Regions from separate parts of the Gordonia cholesterolivorans genome, predicted to be linked through region 2. Evidence: riboswitches for the same ligand, from Rfam matches in the RefSeq annotation. Region 2 holds a riboswitch; the other holds the start of a gene.

Region 1 (10,075 bases), on a different contig from region 2:
AGTTGTCCCTTTCGGATGTGCTGCGCTCAACCCTAGTCGGCGCGGCTGCGAGTAGACGGACAGCCCGGTACGGTGATTCGTCAGAGAAGCCGATCTGAAGTCGGTGGGTCGGTGCAGGAGGTCGCAGGGTGCGCGGTGACGGTGACGGCTGGGTGTTCGGTGCGGACGGTGCGCGCTACTGGGGACGCTTCGGGGCGGCGGGTCTGCTGCTGTGCGCGCCGGCCGACTCAGGCGTCGTGGTGCTGCTCCAGCATCGCGCCGTGTGGTCGCATCAGGGCGGCACGTGGGGGCTGCCGGGCGGTGCCCGCGACTCGCACGAGAGCGTGGAACAGGCCGCGGTGCGTGAAGCGCACGAGGAAGCCGGGATCGCTGAGTCGGACGTCGCGGTGATCGAGTCGATCGTCACGCACTCGGCGCCGGAGTGGAGTTACACGACGGTCATCGCCAAGGCCGATTCGCCGGTCGCGACGGTCGGCAACGGGGAGTCCGCCGAACTGCGCTGGGTGCCCGCCGAGTCGGTGGCCGAGCTGCCGCTGCATCCCGGTCTGGCGAAGGCGTGGCCGGGGCTGCTGGCCCGGCTCACCTGAGTCCGGCCCGCCCGAGCTCGGGCCCACCTGAGCGAGCTCACGCCAGCTGATTGGCTCCCGCGATCAGCGCGTTGATGGTGGCCTCGTCGCCGGTGCGGCCCCGGCCGTACGACCAACTCCGGTGCAGATCGCGTTCGCAGAGCAGGTAGGTGACGGTCTCGCCGTCCTCCTGATGCTGGTACAGCGAGACGATCTCGACGCCCGCGCCCAGTGCGTACAGCACCTCGGTCATCGCGCCGATGGCGCCGACCGCGGTGGCGCTGACGTCGTGGCATCGTCGGCCGAGATTGATCCGTGCGCGGCAGGTGACGGTGTCGCCGCGACCCGGCTCGATCGTGATCGCCTCCAACGCGATGTCGCCGGCGGGTGCGTAGGTCTGGTCGAAACTCGAAGTGGTCATGTCGGCCGCCTCCCGTGGAAACCAATTCGGCAGTCGCCGAGAGGAGCGGGACTGCTGCGGACGGTCGTATCCGTTACGGGTACAGGATGTCGGCAGGATCTGAATGGAACGCATCGGGAGCCTTCATTTCGGTCGAAGATTCGATGACCGACGAGCTCAGATATGTGGAGAGACGACAACCCCGCAGCGGGGGGTCGGTCGAATCAGACCCCGCTGCGGCGGGCTACAAGAAGCTTCCACGTCATGATGGCAAGCAGCTTACTCCGCCGTGCCGGAAAGGCAAGCCGTCCGGAGGTCGCGCGCGGCGGTCGCGGGATCGTCGGCACCGGTGATCGCCCGGACCACCACGATGCGCTCGCCGCCCGCGTCGGTGACCTCTCGGACGCGGGGCAGGTCGATGCCGCCGATCGCGAACCACGCCTTGCTGGGCCGCGCCGCGGCGACCGCGCTGACGAACTCCAGTCCGGTGGCCGCCCGGCCCGGTTTGGTCGGCGTCGTCCAGCACGGGCCGGTGCAGAAGTAGTCCACGTCGGGATCGGCATCGGCGGTGAGCGCCTGCTCCACGGTGTGCGTGGAGCGGCCGATCACCACGTCGGGGCCGACGATGCGCCGGGCGGTGGCGGGCGGCAGATCGTCCTGGCCGACGTGGAGGACGTCGGCGCGGGACGCGACCGCGACGTCGGCCCGGTCGTTGACCGCCAGCAGCGCACCCGCGGCGTGCGTCAGTTCGCGCAGCCGCCGCAGCAGTTCCAGCTCCTGCACGGCGGTGAGCTCGCCGAACTCGCGTTCCCCGGGCGAATTCTTGTCGCGCAGCTGGACGATGTCGACGCCGCCCGCGAGAGCGCTCCGGACGAAGTCGATCAGGTCGCCGCGCTCGCGCCGCGCGTCGGTGCACAGGTACAGGCGGGAGGTGGCGAGACGAGTGCGGGCATCCATGACCGACACCGTAGTCGCCGATGCCGGGCGGTAGACTGTGAGGCGTTATCGACACGGGAGTCCGGAGGTCCGCCGGGCTGAGAGTGCGCTGCGCCGGCGCTGACCGTCACACCTGATCCGGGTCATGCCGGCGAAGGAAGGCTGACGTCATGTCTGGTGAAAGCGCATCCGGCGAAGAGTTCGCCTCCCCGAGGGGACATAGCACCGAGCGGCTCGGTGAACTGTCGGTGATCGGGGGCGGCGTCGTCGGCCTCACGTGCGCCCTGTCCGCCGCCGACCGCGGATGGCGGGTGCGCGTCTTCGACGCCGGACCGCAGGAGCGGGCCGCGCACGTCGCGGGCGGCATGCTCGGCTGCTTCGCAGAAGGACATCCCGGCGAGGACCGGCTGCTGGCGATCTCGCGGGACTCGGTGGCGCGATGGCCCGCCCTGCTCGAACGACTCGGCGATCCGACCGTGCGGACGGCCGCCGACAGCTTGCTGATCGGTGCCGCGCCGGCCGATCTGGAGCACCTGCGGACACAGGTGCGGTTCGGGCTGTCCACGTCGCCCGGCGACGCCGACCGGCTGCCCGCGATGACACCGGCCGAGCTGCGTGCAGCCGAACCCGCGCTGGTGCGCGGCGTGGCCGGAGGGTTTCACGCGGTCGGTGAGGGGTCGCTCGACAACCGGCGGCTGATCGCCGCGCTGCAACGCGCGCTCAAGAGCCGCGGAGTGATCTGGGAGCGCGGGCGGGTGACCGATCTGTCGACGATCCCCGGGGATCAGGTGCTGGTCGCGGCCGGCCTCGGTTCCCGCAGGCTGCTGCCGAGCGTGGAACTCCGCGGTGAGAAGGGCGAGATCCTCCGACTGCGCCGCACACGTTGGTCGGTGCCGCCGCCGACGCATGTGATCCGGGCCCGCTGGCATGGGCGCGCCCTGTACCTGGTGCCGAGGGATGACGGGGTGGTCGTGGGCGCCACCCAGTACGAGGCCTACGACGACGGTGATCGGATGCCGCTGGCGGGCGGGGTGGGCGATCTGCTCGCCGACGCCGCCGAGCTGATGCCGGGACTGCGCACCTACGAACTCGCCGAGGCGGGCGCGGGGATCCGCCCGTCGTCGCCGGACGGTGTGCCCGTGGTGCGGCGGGTGGACGAGCGGATTCTCGTCGCCGCCGGGCACGGCCGCAACGGCATCGCGCTCGCCCCGTGGACCGCGGCGCGCGTGGCCGCCCTCCTCCGACCGCCGGATCGGCGCGGACCGGACTCGCGGGTGGATCCGATCGCAACTGACAACACCGACAACAGGGAGCCGACATGGAACTGACCGTCAACGGCGACACCGTCACCTTCGATGACGCGCCGACCGTCACCGGGCTGCTGGCCCACCTCGACCTGCCCGACTGCGGAGTCGCGGTGGCCGTGGACGGGGTGGTGCGTTCCAAAGCCGAGTGGGACCGACCGCTCGGTGCGTACGCCGAGATCGACATCCTGACGGCGGTGCAGGGTGGCTGACACAGCACAGGGACCGGTCGGGGAGGTGCCGCCGCTGTCCGTGGCCGGCCGCGAGTTCGGTTCGCGGCTCATCACGGGGACCGGCGGCGCGCCGAATCTCGCTGTGCTCGAACGTGCATTGATCGCCTCCGGAACCGAGCTGACGACGGTGGCGATGCGCCGCATCAGTCCGGAGTCCGGGACCGGTGTGCTCGACCTGCTGCGTCGCCTCGGAATCGCGGTCCTGCCGAACACGGCGGGCTGTCACACCACGGCCGAGGCGGTACTGACCGCGCAGCTCGCCCGTGAGGCGTGCGAGACGGATCTGGTCAAGCTGGAAGTGGTGGCCGACGACCGCACGTTGCTGCCCGATCCGCTCGAGTTGGTGGACGCCGCATCGGCGCTGGTCGCCGACGGCTTTCAGGTTCTCGCGTACACCAACGACGACCCGGTCCTCGCTCTGCGTCTGCAAGACGCGGGGGTGGCCGCGGTGATGCCGCTGGGCTCGCCGATCGGGACCGGGCTCGGCATCTCCAATCCACACAACATCGAGATGATCGTCGCGCGGGCCGAGGTGCCGGTGGTGCTCGACGCCGGCATCGGGACGGCGAGCGACGCGGCACTGGCCATGGAACTCGGCTGCGACGCCGTCCTGCTGGCCTCGGCGGTCACGCGCGCGGACGACCCGGCGGCGATGGCCGCGGCCATGCGCCACGCCGTCGTCGCCGGATACCTGGCCGCGCACGCCGGCCGGATCCCGAAGCGGTTCTGGGCGCAGGCATCCTCGCCGAGCCGTTCCGCGATCTGCTGAGGACGCGTCAGCGGTCCGCGTCGTCGACCTGCTCGCGGCCGCGGCGCCATCCGCCCTTCTCCGGCGGGGCCTCCCCGAAGTGGTCGGGGTCGCCGGTGCCGTACCAGGCGACGAGGACCGCGCCGACCACGGCGCCGATGAAGCCGACCACCGCGAGCCAGCCGAGACCGGGGTGTGCGCTGTCGCCCAGGAAGGCCACGCCGATGATGCTGGGGCCCGCGGTCTCACCGACCACCAGCATCGCGGTCACGCCGCTGACGGCACCGACCTGCAGCGCCACCGTCTGCACGTAGAAACCGATCGCTCCGGCGATCGCGATCGACCACGCCGCGGGGTCACCCAGGATGGTCAGGATGTCGAACTTCTCCAGGCCGTCGAGCACCCGGACCGAACACGCGATCACGCCGAACAGCAGCCCCGCGCCGGCACCGCCGATCGGCGCGGCCAACTTACCGCCCCGGTACACGCCGACCAGGGAGACGGTGCACAGCAGGATGGTCGCGATCATCAGACCCCAGTGGAAGGTCATCGACGCGCTGTCCTTGACGCCCGGGGACGACGACACGCCGAGCAGGAACAGGGAGAGCACCACGAGCCAGATCGCGACCCAGTCACGGGTGTGCAGAACGATATTGAGCAGGAGTGTTCCGAGCAGTGCCGTGACGACGAGGTTGGCGGACACGATCGACTGAGCCAGGAACAGCGGCAGGAAACGCGCGGCGACGGCGCCGCCCGCGAAGCCGACGATGACCATGACAGTCCCGAGGATGAACGCGGGATCGACGAGCGTGGAGAAGGTCGACTCGACCGACGGCGAGTTGTCGCCGCCGACCCCGGCCTTGCCCTCTTCCCGCTGCTCCACCGCGACCCGGCGGGCGCCGAGTGCTCGGAGCACGGTCGAGACTCCGTAGGCCACCGCGGCCATCGACGCCGCAATGATCCCGATTACGTACAACGAAGAATCCCCTGAGTCGTGAATGAGTACTCGGTAAGAACACGCTACACGTGAGGCTTGTTCACTTGTCTACTCTGTATCTGTGGTCTCCGGTACGCGCAAACATGTCCTCATCACCTTCGGCAGGTCGTTTCTGACGCTCAACCTGGCGCGACAGTTCGCCGCTGCCGGGCACACGGTGTCGACGTGCGACAGCCTCCCGATCACGGTGAGCCGCTTCTCGAACGCCGTCTCGTCGTTCCATCGGGTCAGTCCGCCCAAGTTCAAGCCGCAGGAGTACTGCCGCGAGATCGCCGAACTGGTCAAGTCCGAGGGCATCGACATGGTGATCCCCATCCACGAGGAGACCGACATCCTCTCGATGATGGCCGGTCTGTTCCCGCCGACATGCGAGCTGTTCCTGTCGCCATTCGAGGTGGAGGACATGCTCCACAACAAGTTCTCCTTCCAGGAGGCGCTGGTGGAGCGGGGCTTTCCCACGCTCAAGTTCAAGAAGCTGGCCTCGGCGCAGGACACGGTCGGGCTCGACTTCGACACGCCCTTCGCCATCAAGCAGACGTACTCCCGCGGCTCGCAGAAGGTCTACAAGGCGCAGCCGGGCGAATCCCTCGACTTCCTCACCTACGACGAGACCAACCCGTGGATCGCCCAGGAGTGGATGGAGGGCGACCGGTACTGCACCTACTCGGTGTGCCGTGACGGCGAGGTCTTCGCCCACGCCACCTATCCCGTCGACTACGCCATCGACGGCAGCTCGTGCCTGACCTTCACGCAGGTCGATCACCAGCCGATCCTCGACTGGGTGCAGCGCTTCGCGAAGTCGGTGAACTTCACCGGCCACATGGGACTCGACTTCATCGACCACCCCGAGAAGGGGCTGTACACGATCGAATGCAATCCGCGGGGCACCAGCGGAATCATGATGTACACCAGGCAGAATCGCCTCGACCGCGCGTTCTTCGGCGAGAACACCGAGATCATCAGCCCGCCCGAGAACCGCACTCGGATGATCGGCGTCGGCATGACCCTCTACGGCTGGCGCAAGTCCAGCCGAGGTGGGCGCAGCCTGCGGCAGTTCGTGCGCGACTTCCGTGCGGCGAGCGACGTGATCTGGGATTCCGAGGACCGGCTGCCCGCGCTGATGCTGATTCCGGCCTACATGGCGATCCTGAGTCACGGATTCCGATACAAGGTGGGCCTCGCGGAGGCTTTCATGCACGACCACGAGTGGGACGGGCACAAGGTCTGAGAGCCGCACTCCCCGAACGGAGCCGCGCGGCTACGACGCCGTGACCTTGCGGCAGAACTCGACCAGCAGGGCCGTCGCGCGGCGATCGGGGTCGAGCATGAGCCCGCCGTGCGCGAGTCCGTCGAGTTCGTGGAAGTCGGCGATCGGCATGTGCGACGCGGCTTCGCGACTGCCCGACGGCGGAAAGAAGACGTCGTGCTGGTAGGCGACGACGAGCGCCGGAACGTCGATCGCGGCGAGGCGTTCGGGCGTCGGCTCCTTGGCCAGCATCCATCCGTGAGACGCCGAGAGCTGGCCCTTGAGGCCGTCCGGTGACGCCCACACCGGCTCGCCCGCCGTCAGCACCTCGCGCCAGGCGCGGACGGTCAGGTCGTCGCCGAGCATGCCCGGTCCGAGAGTGGTCATCAGTTGTTCGAAGACGGCGACCGCTTCGGGGATCTCACCGAGCCGCTCGATGAGCCCGAGTTCCATCTCGTTCACCATCTCCCCGATGGCGGACGACCGAAGCCCGGCGATCATTGCGAGACCGCGGATCCGTCCCGGCCACGACGACGCGAGGACCTGGGAGATGTAGCAGCCCATCGAGTAGCCGGCGATGACGGCGTCGTCCACCCCGAAGTGGCCGAGCACGGCGGCGGCGTCATCGGCCATCTCCGGGACCGAGTAGGGCGCGGGCGGCGCGGACGACGGCACGAGTCCGCGCGCCGAGTAGGTGATGACGGAGAACCCCGCCTCCACCAGTGCGGCGGGCACGCCGGTGAACTGCCAGACACCCGCCGGCATGCCGAGCCCGCCGTTGAGAAGAACGGTGGGGCCCTCACCGACGCGTGTGGCGGCGATACGAACGTCGGCGGCTGTCTGGATCAGTTCTGGCTTCGACTCTGGCTTCGACGCGGTCACGACTGCCGACGTTACTCGCGGCCGCGCAGACCCTCGACGATTCGCTGGAGACTCTCCGGCGTTCTCGCCATGACGGTCCCGGCGTCAGTGACGACCAGCGGCCGCTGGATGAGCGACGGGTGCGCGACCATCGCGTCGAGCAGCGCATCGTCGTCGGCTCCGTCGAGACCGAGGTCGGCATACAGCGGCTCCCCGCTCCGGACCGCGTCGCGCACCGACAGGCCCGCGGCCGCGATCAGTTCGGCGAGTGCGTCTCTGTCGGGGGTGTCGGTCAGATACTCCACGACGGTGACGTCGGCGCCGGCGTCGCGCAAGGCGTCGAGGGCGGTGCGGGACTTGCTGCAGCTCGCGTTGTAGTAGATGGTCGCGTCCACCGCGTCGTCCTTTCGGTATGTGTCTGCGGACGAGCGCAGAACGGGTGTCAGATCAGGCTCGACAAGGGTACTTCGGGGTCGGCCAGCGCGGCGGCGTCCACCGGGCGCCGTGCCTGCACCAGGGCTGCGATGTCGTCGCCGGCGTCCCAGATGTTCACGTTCATCCCGGCCAGAACGGTTCCGGCGTCGTCGAGCCAGAAGGCCAGGAACTCCAGCCCGGAGACGTCGCCGCGCGTCACCACGCGCCGGTAGCCCTCGGCGAGGCCCCGGTATTCCATTCCGAGGTCGTACTGATCGGTGAAGAAGTAGGGCATGCGGGTGTACTCGGTGCCGCGCCCGACGATGTTCTCCGCGACCACGGCGGGCTGGTTGAGAGCGTTGGCCCAGTGCTCGGTGCGGACCCGCGTCCGCAGGATCGGGTGCATGGCGGCGGCGATGTCGCCGGCCGCGTACACGTCCGCTGCGCTGGTCCGCAGCCGGCTGTCGGTGGCCACCCCGCCGTCGGCGAGCGTGAGCCCGGCGGCTTCGGCGAGCCCGGTCTCGGCCCGGGCTCCGACGGCGATGAGGACCGCGTCGGCCGTGACGGTCGCTCCGTCGTCGAGTTCGAGGCCGGTGGCCCGGCCGTCGGCGACGGTGATCGACGAGACCTTGCGCCCGGTGCGCAGGTCGACACCGTGCGCGCGATGCAGATCGGCGAAGGCAGCGCCGATCTCGGGTCCGAGCGCGGCCCGCAACGGCTGATCGGCGGCCTCCACCACGGTCACCTCCGTGTCGCGGCGCCGGGCCGCGGCCGCCACCTCCAGGCCGATCCAGCCTCCGCCGATCACCGCGAGCCGCTTGCCCTCGCCGAAGGTCTCCAGAAGTGCGGACGCCTCGTCCACGGTGCGGAGATAGTGAACGCCCGCCGCGTCGGCGCCGTCGATCGGCGGATGCACGGACGTCGACCCGGTGGCCAGCACCAGTGCGGAGTAGGCGACGGCACCGCCGCCGCTGAGACGCACGGTCCGCGATGCGGTGTCGACGGACTCGGCGCGCACGCCCAACCTCAGGTCGACGTCGTTATCTGCGTACCAGGCCTCGTCGTGGACGGTGAACTCCGGCAGCGACTTGCTTCCGGCTAGGAACTCCTTCGACAGCGGTGGGCGCTCATAGGGTGCGACGCGCTCGGCGGCGATCAGCACCACGCCGCCGGAGTATCCGTTCTCCCGCAATTGCTCGGCGGTCTTCGCTCCGGCGAGCCCGCCGCCGATGATCACGACGGGGTCGGAGGGTCGGTTCGGTCCGGTCATCTCACTTCTCCTCACTTCGCCTGTACAGCCGAGTCTAGAGACGTCCGGTGCGCGGGGAGAGGTGTACAGCGGCGTCGTCTGGCGCGCTGGGTGCGACTCAGGCTCCGGCGATCAGCATCACGCCGAGAGCGGCCATCACGGCGGCGATCGCGGTGTCGAGGACGCGCCACGCGCGCGCAGAGGCGAACACCGGCGCCATCCGCCGGGCGCCGAGGCCCAGCATCAGAAACCAGATCAGGGATGCGGTGCATGCGCCGATCGTGAACGACCACTTGGCGCCGCCGTGACTGTTGGCGATCGATCCGAGGGTGAGAACCGTGTCGAGGTAGGTATGGGGGTTGAGCCAGGTCAGAGCGAGTGCGGTGCCCAGTGCCGCCCACAGCCCCACGGTCCGTCCGGAGCCGGAGCCGGAGCCGGAGTGCGCGGGTCCGGAGCCAGGGCGAAGAGCGCGCCGCGCGGCGAGGGCGGCCAAGACGAGCAAGTAGCCGCCGCCGACGACCTCAGCGATCGCGACGGCGCTCGGATGAGCGGAGACCAAGGCGCCGAGCCCCGCCGTTCCCGCGCTGATCAGGACGATGTCGGAGACCACGCAGACCGCGATCACCGGGAGTACGTAGGCACCACTCACGCCTTGCCGGATGACATAGATGTTCTGCGGTCCGATCGCGATGATGAGGCCCGCGCCGGTCACGAGGCCGGCGACCGCGGCGAGAAGGTACGTGCTGATCACGTGAGTCCACGCTAGGAACGTCGACCTCATTAGTCCAACAAATGAGTCTTAGTAAAGATTAGAATGACTTAATATGGAGTTTCCGGTTGAAGGACTCGTGACGCTGGCCACCGTCCTCCGTGAGGGCACATTCGAGGCGGCGGCGGCATCGCTGCACGTCACGCCGTCCGCGGTGAGCCAGCGGATCAAGGCGCTGGAGCAGTCGGTGGGGAGAGTGCTGGTGCGCCGCACCAAGCCCGCGACGCCGACCGTCGACGGCGAGGTGCTCGCCCGGCTCGGCGAACAGTGGGAGGTCCTGGTGGCCGAGGCCCGGGGCGCGCTGATCGGGACCGCGCCGGAGTTCGACGGCGACCCAAGGCATCTGCCGCGG
Region 2 (10,075 bases):
AGTACTACCAGTTCCTGCGGCTGGGGCGGGCGGGCTATGCCGCCGTCCAGCAGGGTTCGCTCGACGTGGCGCAGTACCTGTCGTCGGCGATCGCGGAGATGGGCCCGTTCGAGTTGATCAGCAAGGGCGACACCATCCCGGTGTTCGCGTGGCGGCTCACGAAGGACGCGAACCCGAACTGGAACCTGTACGACCTTCAGGACCGGCTTCGGATGAAGGGCTGGCAGGTGCCCGCCTACCCGCTGGCCGACGATCTCGCCGACATGACGGTGCAACGGATCGTGGTGCGGGCCGGGCTCAGTCACGATCTCGCCGACAAGTTGCTCGACGATCTGCGCGCGGAGGTCGACTTCCTCGAGAAGCTCGACGCGCCGATGCCGCGTGAGGGCAACAACTCGCACTTCCACCACTAGACGTCCGTGGTCCGCTGCTCGTCTCCTCAATGTGGGAGGCGAGCGGCGGGGAGTCGCTCAGGAGACACGTACCGTCCATGACCAATCGCAACGCCACCACGGCGCTGACGAGCCGGATCCTGACACCCTCGGTGGTTCATCAGTGCATCGGCTTCATGATCGGCTCTGCGCTGTTCGCGATCGGCTCGGCTCCCGGTTTCGGGAACTGGGCCGGCGCGTCCGTCGTGAACATCTGCTATTTCGCCGGCTCCTGGTTCTTCACCGGTGCGGCGTTCATCCAACTGGTGCTCAGCGGCAGTCCCACCGTCCCCGTCTCGTATGCGCCGGGGGTGATGGTTCGCGCCGAGTGGTTCGCGGCGGCGACGCAGTTCTTCGGCACACTGCTGTTCAACGTCAGCACCGGCGGGGCGCTCATGACGCACACCATCCGCGGCGAGAAGCATCTCGTCTGGACTCCGGACGCGGCCGGCTCGGTGGCGTTCCTGGTGAGCGGGTTCTTCGTCCTCGTCGCCTTCTCCCACGCCACGGGACGGATGTGGGCGCCCGGTGACCGGAACTGGTGGTCGGGCCAGATCAACTTCATCGGGTGCGTGGCATTCGGCGTCTCCGCCGTCGCCTCCTACATCACGGTCGGCGGCATCACCGTCGATGCCGTGGCCGCCAACGTGGGCACCTTCGTCGGCGCGATCTGCTTCTTCCTGGCCTCGGCCGTCGTCCTCCCACGGGCATCGGCGGCACGATGACTGCCCGGCCCGCCCCGGACGAGATCAGGGACTGGAGCCGGTCGGTCGGCGTGTGCGACGACGATCCGCCGCTCGTTCTCGGCGGGCGGCAGGGACTGGCGGCCTACCGGGACATGGTGGGCGCCGACCGGCTCGCGAGCGCTGACCCGGAGACTTTCGGCGCAGCGATCCACCAGCGCAGGCTGTCGGTGGTGACGGCCACACGGGCGCTGCGCACACCGCTGACGTGGCACGCGGAGGTTTCCGAACCCCCACCGGACGGCGACTTCCTGTTGATCGCGATGCCCGACGCCGCGGGATCGTCCGGCGACCACGTCGTGGTCGTGACCGGCGGCTCGCCGGAACCGCCGTCGTCCGGTGACCTGGCGGACGTGGCCGCGCTGCGGATCCCGGCCGACGAACTGGGAGTCGGGGCGAGGACGCTCGCCACGGCCGGTGTACTCATTCCCGACACCCTGTTGGCGGCGGTCGCGGCGCGCAGTGTCCGCGGGTTCGTCTCATCGGTCATCGCGCGCGATGTGCGGACGCCGACCCTGGCCGCCGAGATCGCGATGATCGACATGCTCTCCGCTGTGGTCGCCGAGACGGGCTGCCGGACCGGTGACGTGTCCGGCACCACCGCCTACGTCCGGGAGCAGACTCACGAACTCATCGAGCGGCACTTCCGCGATCCGTCGCTGTCACCGGCGGTGTTGGCCGGGCGCCTTCACCTGTCCCGGCGCCAGTTCTACCGCCACTTCGAGGACTGCGACCGGAGCGTCGCCGAGATGATCGCCGACCGGCGACTGCAGGCCGCGCGGGTGCTGCTGATATCGAACCCGGCGGCGTCGATCGCCTCGGTGGCACGAGCGTGCGGGTTCGCGTCGCTGGGCGCCTTCCGCTTCCGGTTCCGCCGCGCCTACGGTCTGGGCCCCAATGAGTTCCGTGATCGGCTGGCGCAGTCGAGGGCGGGAGGGGCGCCCGCGTCCGCGGAGACCTCGCGTCCGGTGGGCTAACCCGACTTCGCAGGCGGGGCGACGGTTTCGGTCACCGTCTTGGTGTCGGTCTCGGTCCGGGTCCTGGTGACCGTGTCGGTCACGGTGCGCGTGGCCGTGGCGTTCGACGTCGCTGTCTCGGTCGCGGTCTCGGTCACGGTGTCGGTCGCGGTGCGCGTGGCGGCGCTGCCGGTGGTCGTCGAGATCACCGTGGTGGTGTCGACGACGGTCTCGGTGACCGGAGCCTGGCTGTCGGACGATCGGCTCTGGCCGACGAGGAAGAAGCTGACGATGACGAGAGCGGCGGCGAGGCACGCGACCGCGGTGATGATCCGCCAACGCCGGACGGCCGCGGTCTCCGCGGCGGCGGCCGTCACGGGTTCCGGAGGGCCGGTCGGCGGGCCGTACCCCGCGGGCTGGTTGCTGTAGGCGGTCTGTCCCGCGGACGCCGGGTACTGCGGCTCGCTCGACGGGGGTGTCGTGGGGCCGTCGTTCGGCGGCTGGGTCACGGGCGCTCCTAGGACGAGACGATGCGGGCCGCGGCGGGTCGTCGCGCCGCGGTCTCCCAGAACAGTACCGCGCCGGGTATGCCGCGATGCCGGCCTGCTAGCAGTTACCCCCAGGTAGTGACAGTTGCGACGCAAGTTTGCCGATCGGACCCGCCCGATGTGACCCGAATATCACCTTGGCGCTTTTGGTGATTCGCTCGACACTGATAATTGGGTGTGCAAGTATGTCAGATGAGAAAGCAAGGCTCCCTCCCAAAGCCAGGCCCATCTCGCCATGTCCCCCATGCGTAGAAGGTCTCCTCATGCCCCATAGTGCAACCCTGCCCAAGACAAGTCTGTCCAATACGCGCGCTTCGTTCCCTCAGGCGGCACGTCCCGGACTGGCGACCCGGCTCACTCCGCGCACCGTCGCCGAATGGGAAGCGCGGCTCGGCGTCGGCAGTGTCCCGACGCGCCCGCGTCCGGACCGGTTCACCGGCCATTCCGGCACCACCGCCTACAGCCCGACGGTCGACGTCCGCATCGCGGAACCGGAGACCTTTCATGCGATGCGCTTCGCACAGAGTCTGTCGTCGATCGTGACCTACTGCGCACTGCAGCCCGCGATGACGATGGAGCGCACGGCGGAGCGGGTGCGGAACGAGCCGTCGGACTCTCTGGTGGTCAGTGTCAGCGGTATGCGCGGACAGTCACTCATCCGGCAGAACGGCCGGGAGTTCGTCTACGGCCCCGGCGACCTGGTGTTCGTCAGCAACGCGACCCCGTACAGCCTGGTGACCAACGCCGTGGCCGACCCGTCCGGACTGCTCATCCCGTTCAATCGGCTCGGCAAGCACCGCCACATCGCCGAGCGGCTGCAGCGTCCCATCGCGGCCAACACCCCGCTGGCCCGCGCGGCCGCGGTCTTCGTCCGCCGATTCGCCGCCGAGACCTCGGCGCTCAATGCGGGGCAGGCGACGGGCACCGTCTCGGAGCAGGCCGCCGTCGATCTGATCGTCGCCGCGCTGTCGGAACTCGACGGTTCTCCGACCGGCACCGAGGACAACGCCCTGTTCGTCCAGGAGGCCGCTCGCGACCTCATCGACCGCCACCACCGCGATCCCAGCTTCTCCCCGGACGCGATCGCCGAGCGGCTGCACCTCTCGCGCCGCCAGCTGTACCGCTACTTCGAGAACTGCGACACCTCGCTCGCGAGCCGGATCGCCGATCGCCGGCTGCAGACCGCCCACGAGATGCTCATGCAGAACGCGGGCGCCTCGATCAGCACCATCGCGCTCTCATCGGGCTTCCCGACGGTCGCGACCTTCCGGAACCGGTTCAAGCAGCGCTACGGCGTCGGACCGGTGGAGTATCGCCACCGCGTGCGCGGATAGCGGCGGGGCCGGCACCGGTCACGGCGGGGAGTCGGCCGCCGGATCGAGCCGCCACAGCGGGTTCACCGGGCCGTGGCCGGCGCCGAGCGGATAGGCGGCGGCCAGGCCGCGGGTGACCCACCGCTTCGCGAAGGCCACGGCGTCGGGCACGCGGTAGCCGTGGCCCAGCGCGCCGGTGATCGCCGCGGCCAGGGTGTCGCCCGCACCGTGGTCGTGCGGGGTGTCGATGCGTCTGCCCGGGAACTCCAGGAACTCTCGGCCGTCGTACAGGATGTCGGGGCTGTGTTCGCTGCCCCGCAGGTGGCCGCCCTTCACCAGGGCCCACCGGGCGCCCGTCTCGCGCAGTGCCGCGGCGGCCGCCCGTTGGCTCGCACCGTCCACGACGTCGATCCCGGTCAGTAGGCGCACCTCGTCCAGGTTCGGCGTGACGACCGTGGCGAGCGGCATCAACCGCTCGGTGAGCGCACCGAGGGCGTCGGACGCCAGCAGGGGATCGCCGTGCATCGACGCGCAGACGGGATCGACCACCAGCGGCACTCCCGTGTCACCGCCGATGCCGAGCTGCGTCGCGGCCTCGGCGATCGCCGTGATGATCGGATCGGAGGCCAGCATCCCCGTCTTGACCGCACAGACGCCGATGTCGGGAACCACCGAGTGCATCTGCGCCGCGACCACCGCCGGATCGATCTCCTGGATTCCGGTGACCCCGGTGGAGTTCTGCACGGTCACCGCGGTGACCGCGACGCAGGCGTGCAGGCCGAGCATCGCGAAGGTGCGCATATCGGCCTGAATGCCCGCGCCGCCGCCGGAATCGGAGCCGGCCACGGTCATCACCCGGACCGGGGTGACGCCGGGGCCGGCCTGCGGAAGCCGCAGGGTCACGGCGCGGCGGCCTCGGAGATCGGCAGGTACACCTGGTTTCCCGCCGCCGCGAACTCGGCCGATTTGGCCGCCATGTCCTGTGCCAGCCGCGCGTCGATGTCCTCCTGCGTGACGAGCCCGTTCTCCTGTGCATAGGTGCGGACGTCGGCCGAGATCCGCATGGAGCAGAACTTGGGGCCGCACATGGAGCAGAAGTGCGCGGTCTTCGCCGGCTCGGCGGGCATCGTCTCATCGTGGTACTCGCGTGCCGTGTCGGGATCGAGCGCGAGGTTGAACTGATCGGTCCAGCGGAACTCGAAGCGCGCCTTGCTGAGGGCGTCGTCGCGTTCCTGGGCGCGCGGATGACCCTTGGCGAGGTCGGCCGAGTGTGCCGCGATCTTGTAGGTGATGACGCCGACCTTCACGTCGTCCCGGTTCGGCAGCCCCAGGTGCTCCTTCGGCGTCACGTAGCAGAGCATCGCCGTGCCGGCCTGCGCGATCATCGCGGCGCCGATCGCGGAGGTGATGTGGTCGTAGGCCGGCGCGATGTCGGTGGCGAGCGGGCCGAGCGTGTAGAACGGGGCCTCCTCACACAGCTCTTCCTCGAGCCGGACGTTCTCGGCGATCTTGTGCATCGGGACGTGCCCGGGGCCCTCGATCATCACCTGTACGCCGTGGCTCTTGGCGATCTTCGTCAGCTCGCCCAGGGTCCGCAGTTCGGCGAACTGCGCCTCGTCGTTCGCATCGGCGATGGACCCGGGGCGCAGGCCGTCGCCGAGCGAGAAGGTGATGTCGTACCGCGCGAAGATCTCGCACAGCTCGTCGAAGTGCGTGTACAGGAACGACTCAGTGTGGTGGGCCAGACACCATGCGGCCATGATGGAGCCGCCGCGCGAGACGATGCCGGTCACCCGCTTGGCGGTCAGCGGGACGTAACGCAGGAGCACGCCGGCGTGCACGGTCATGTAGTCGACGCCCTGTTCGGCCTGTTCGATGACGGTGTCGCGGTAGATCTCCCAGGTCAGGCGCGTGGGATCGCCGTTCACCTTCTCGAGCGCCTGGTAGATCGGCACGGTTCCGACCGGGACGGGGGAGTTGCGCAGGATCCATTCGCGAGTGAGGTGGATGTCCTTGCCGGTCGAGAGATCCATGATGGTGTCGGCGCCCCACCGGGTGGCCCAGACCATCTTCTCCACCTCTTCGGCGATGGACGAGGTGACGGCAGAGTTGCCGATGTTCGCGTTCACCTTCACCGCGAAGGCCTTGCCGATGATCATCGGCTCCGACTCGGGGTGGCGGTGATTGACCGGAATCACCGCGCGTCCGGCGGCCACTTCGCTGCGGACCAGCTCGGCGTCGACGCCCTCGCGCGCGGCGATGTATCTCATCTCCGGCGTCACGATCCCGGCGCGTGCCCAGGCCAGCTGGGTGGCCGCGTCGTGCCCGCCCACGGGCACCGGTGCCGGCCGTTCCCAGGAGTCGCGCGTCTTCGCCAGCCCCTTCTCGAGGTCGATGGTCGCCGACGAGTCGGTGTACGGACCGGAGGTGTCGTAGAGGTCGAGGTGCTCGCCGTTCGTCAGATGCACTCGACGCTGGGGAACGGCCATGCCGTCGACGTCGAGGTAGACCTTGCTGCTGCCCTCGATGGGGCCGCAGGTCACCTCGGCGGTGGCGTCGTCACGTGTGGTTCCAGGCATGGATGTGCCCATGATGATCCTCCCTACGCCGGCATTATCCGGACAGGTTCAGGCGGTCGACGACCGCCTGTCGCCATCTCAGCCCCCGGTTCCGTGGGAGCCCCCGCGTGTGAAGTTGTGCGGTGCCCACCATACTCACGTCGTCCGGTCGCGTCGCATCGTGATGCAGATGTGACAGATGTGACTTGCGTCTCCCCGTCGAACGAACGTAATCTTGTGACGCTGGTCACAGGAGGTCAACGAATGCATCGCAAAGTCCGTCACTCGCATCCGCCGCAGTCGGCGCGCTCGCTGCTGCACCAGATCTCCGAGGTCTCCCACAATCCGGAGCGGGAGCGCTTCGAGTTGCGGGTGGGCGGCGACCTGGTCGGCGTGCTCGGCTATCGCATCGACGACGGTCCCGACGGCGAGGTGGTGACGATCCTCCACACGGTCCTCTACGACGAGTACAGCGGCCACGGGCTGGCCACTCGGCTCACCGGCGGCGCCATGCAGTACATGCGCGACAACCAGCTCAAGGTGCGGCCGCTGTGCACCTTCACCAAGCACTTCCTCGACGCCCATCCCGGCATGGTGGCGATGGCCTCCGCCTGAGGCGGACCGACCGGCGCACCCGCCGGGATCAGCTCAGGTCGAACACGAGGGGGGCGTGATCGCTGGCGCCCTCCGCGGCGCGGGCGTCGCGGTCGATGAAGGCGTCGTGGATACGGTCGTCCAAGGCGGGGGAGCAGAGCGCGAAGTCGATGCGCATGCCCTCGTTGCGGGCGAAGCGCCCGGCCTGGTAGTCCCAGAAGGTGTAGGTCCCCGGACCGGGGGTGAAGGGGGCCGCGCTGTCGACGAATCCGCCTTCGACGAAGCGGCGGAAGGCGGCGCGCTCCTCGTCGGAGGTGTGCGTGCGGGACGCGAAGTACTCGGGGTCCCACACGTCCTCGTCGGTCGGCGCCACATTCCAGTCTCCGGCGAGAGCGACCTGGGCGGCGGGATCGTGCGACAGTTCCAGCGATGTGACATCGGCGAGGGCGCTGAGCCAGTCGAGTTTGTACTGGAAGTGATCGTGTCCCGGCTCGCGCCCGTTGGGGGCGTACAGGCTCCAGACGCGCACGCCACCGCAGGTCGCCGAGATGGCTCGCGCCTCCCGTTCACCGGCGTAGAGCGGCTGCCCGTCGAATCCGATGTGGATGTCGTGCACCCCGATCCGGGACGCGATCGCGACGCCGTTGTATCCGCTCGACCCGTGGAACGCGACGTCGTAGCCGTGGGCCAGAAAACTCATCACCGGGAACTGATCGTCGGTGCACTTGGTCTCCTGCATCGCGAGCACATCGATCGCATGCCGATTCATCCATGCCACGACCTGCTCGGATCGGGCGCGGATCGAGTTCACGTTCCACGTCGCCAGGCGCATGGCGTCAATCCTGCCGCAACCGCATCAGGGGCGCACCGGCACCCTCCCATCGGCCTGCGACGGCGGCCGCGTCGTCGGCGGACGTGAGCAGGACGAGTCCGAAGCGGCGGCCCGATCGGCGCAGCCGCTCCCGCCAGTGCGCGGGGGAGGTGGCGAACCACTCGAAGTCGCCTTCCGGAGCGTCGGCCAGGAGTCGGCCGGCATCGGAGACGACGGTCAGCAATGCCGTCGCCCGAGCGCCGGTGGGGGTCCGCAGACCGGTGGGGAGGTCGCCCATGCAGTCGTCGAACGCGTCTTTGTTGTGCCCGAAGTGGCCGGGGAAGTCCCATGCGGCGGCGAAGAGGTCGTACAGTCCGTCCAACGTGCGCATCCGGTCGCCCGGCAACCGCCGGACCGCTGCGCCGGTGCGGTAAGTGGTGACGTCGCCGATCGCGAGCGCTGTCGCCGGGCCCTCGCCGGCGAGGAATTCGGTCAGGGAAGCGGTGGTCACGCCGACGGCCCCCGGATCTGGACGAAGGTCCGATAGTGGTCGAGGGTGTACCAGGCGGACCCGTCGCTGCCGGTCACGATGCGTTCGGCGTCACGTCCGCGTCCCGGCTTCTTGGGGTTGACGTCCCATTCCTTGTAGACGATGCGCCGCCCGTCTGCGGACTTGACCGGCAGCTTGCGCTCGTTGTTCCGGAAGGTGTCGCCGCCGTGGGTGCCCGGGGCGTTCGCCGCCTCCGGCCACCGGCCCGAATCGATCTCGTTCAGCGTCTTGGTGACCCGGGTGGGAGCGTCGCCGCCCCTCGCCTCGACCGTCGCCGGGCCGGGCGCCGCCGTGGACGTGCCGAGGAGCGGGCCGGCGGCCGTGGACGTCGGTGCGGACGACGCGTCGTCGGGGCCGTCGCGGCCGTCGATCCACCACGTGAACGCCGCGATGGCGAGCAGCGCGATGACGGCGAGCGCCGAAGCGATGATTCGTCGCCTGGTCAGGTCGGGGTCGGTGGAGTTCGGCATCGCCGTCCACCGTAATTCATCGCGCCGCCGCTACAGAGCCAGCAGGCGGCACGTGTGGTGCAGTTCGAAGTCCAGTGCTCGCCACGCCGCGCGGGCCGAGTCGTCGGACGCCGCCACCGTCACCGCGACCACCCCGTCGGCGATCGGCGCCCAGTCGCCGGGCGGGGTGGGGCCCGTCGGCTCGGGGCCGATCAGCACCTCGTAATCGGCCGAACTCGCGATCGCCGCACCCAGCGAGGCGACGCGCATCAGCCGGTCGGCGACGATCACGCGGCGCGGCAGCCCCCGGCCGTCGAGCCAGCGCAGCGCCGCGGGCAGACCGGCCGCGGTGGAGCCGAAGTCGACCGGTGCCGCGGCTCCCGACCGCAGAGAGTCGCCGGCGCCGTTGACGAGCCAACCGTCGGTCTCGGTTCGCTCGGCGGCCGGTGCGGCGCGCATCAGCGCTCGCTCCACGCCGCGGATCTCGGAGTTGCGCACCACCCGTCGCGAGAGCAGTCGCACCGACGTGATCGCATCGGTGCGGATGCGGTGGCGGACGCCGTCGCGCTCGACGACGATCGCCTCGCCGGTCCGCTCCCGGAGCAGCCCGGTGATGTCCGACAGGCTGGGGGAGCGATCGGTCGGGGGATTGGGTGAGGCCCGCCAATCGGCGGGCGCGTCGGCGCCGAGCCGGTACCGGACCACCACTCGATCGCCGACCGCGGGCTGCGGTCCGCGAGAGACGGGCGACGGGTCCGGCGACGGCACGGCGGGCGGGTCAGTCGTCGTGGCCGAACGGATCGGTGACGGTGCCCGGCAGCCAGGTGAGGCCGGGCACGCCCCAGCCGTTGCGCTTGATCGCCTTCTTGGCCGCCCGCGCGTTGCGCCCGATCAGCACGTCGACGTACAGGAATCCGTCGAGGTGTCCGGTCTCGTGCTGCAGCATCCGGGCGAAGAATCCGGTGCCCTCGATCTCGACGCGGTCGCCGTTGCGGTCGGTGCCGACCACCTTGGCCCAGTCGGCCCGCCCCGTCGGAAAGCCCTCACCGGGCACCGAGAGACAGCCTTCGTCGTTGTCGTCGGGATCGGGCATCGTCTCGGGGATCTCGGAGGTCTCCAGGA

The links. Region 2 has a riboswitch for thiamine pyrophosphate ahead of thiC (phosphomethylpyrimidine synthase ThiC). Riboswitches for the same ligand answer to the same signal wherever they lie in the genome.
Region 1: another riboswitch for thiamine pyrophosphate. It lies ahead of ABFX36_RS16940 (FAD-dependent oxidoreductase); the one in region 2 lies ahead of thiC (phosphomethylpyrimidine synthase ThiC).

The regions. Positions count from the first base shown of each region.
Region 1 covers NZ_BAAARB010000024.1:31,694-41,768, forward strand. Annotated here, with positions in the region: gene ABFX36_RS16925 (NUDIX hydrolase) at 129-587, shown strand; gene ABFX36_RS16930 (hypothetical protein) at 625-987, opposite strand; gene thiE (thiamine phosphate synthase) at 1,246-1,923, opposite strand; TPP riboswitch at 1,967-2,080, shown strand; gene ABFX36_RS16940 (FAD-dependent oxidoreductase) at 2,073-3,230, shown strand; gene thiS (sulfur carrier protein ThiS) at 3,221-3,418, shown strand; gene thiG (thiazole synthase) at 3,411-4,208, shown strand; gene ABFX36_RS16955 (EamA/RhaT family transporter) at 4,216-5,163, opposite strand; gene ABFX36_RS16960 (ATP-grasp domain-containing protein) at 5,246-6,412, shown strand; gene ABFX36_RS16965 (alpha/beta fold hydrolase) at 6,443-7,312, opposite strand; gene arsC (arsenate reductase (glutaredoxin)) at 7,324-7,686, opposite strand; gene ABFX36_RS16975 (NAD(P)/FAD-dependent oxidoreductase) at 7,734-8,975, opposite strand; gene ABFX36_RS16980 (LysE/ArgO family amino acid transporter) at 9,073-9,735, opposite strand; gene ABFX36_RS16985 (LysR family transcriptional regulator ArgP) at 9,779-10,075, shown strand, end outside.
Region 2 covers NZ_BAAARB010000015.1:61,320-71,394, forward strand. Annotated here, with positions in the region: gene gad (glutamate decarboxylase) at 1-413, shown strand, start outside; gene ABFX36_RS13790 (hypothetical protein) at 491-1,156, shown strand; gene ABFX36_RS13795 (helix-turn-helix domain-containing protein) at 1,153-2,151, shown strand; gene ABFX36_RS13800 (hypothetical protein) at 2,148-2,639, opposite strand; gene ABFX36_RS13805 (helix-turn-helix domain-containing protein) at 2,942-4,012, shown strand; gene thiD (bifunctional hydroxymethylpyrimidine kinase/phosphomethylpyrimidine kinase) at 4,031-4,843, opposite strand; gene thiC (phosphomethylpyrimidine synthase ThiC) at 4,891-6,582, opposite strand; TPP riboswitch at 6,574-6,687, opposite strand; gene ABFX36_RS13820 (GNAT family N-acetyltransferase) at 6,814-7,164, shown strand; gene ABFX36_RS13825 (exodeoxyribonuclease III) at 7,193-7,975, opposite strand; gene ABFX36_RS13830 (barstar family protein) at 7,980-8,465, opposite strand; gene ABFX36_RS13835 (guanyl-specific ribonuclease) at 8,462-8,974, opposite strand; gene ABFX36_RS13840 (GNAT family N-acetyltransferase, cg3035/Rv0428c family) at 9,005-9,721, opposite strand; gene ABFX36_RS13845 (peptide deformylase) at 9,732-10,075, opposite strand, start outside.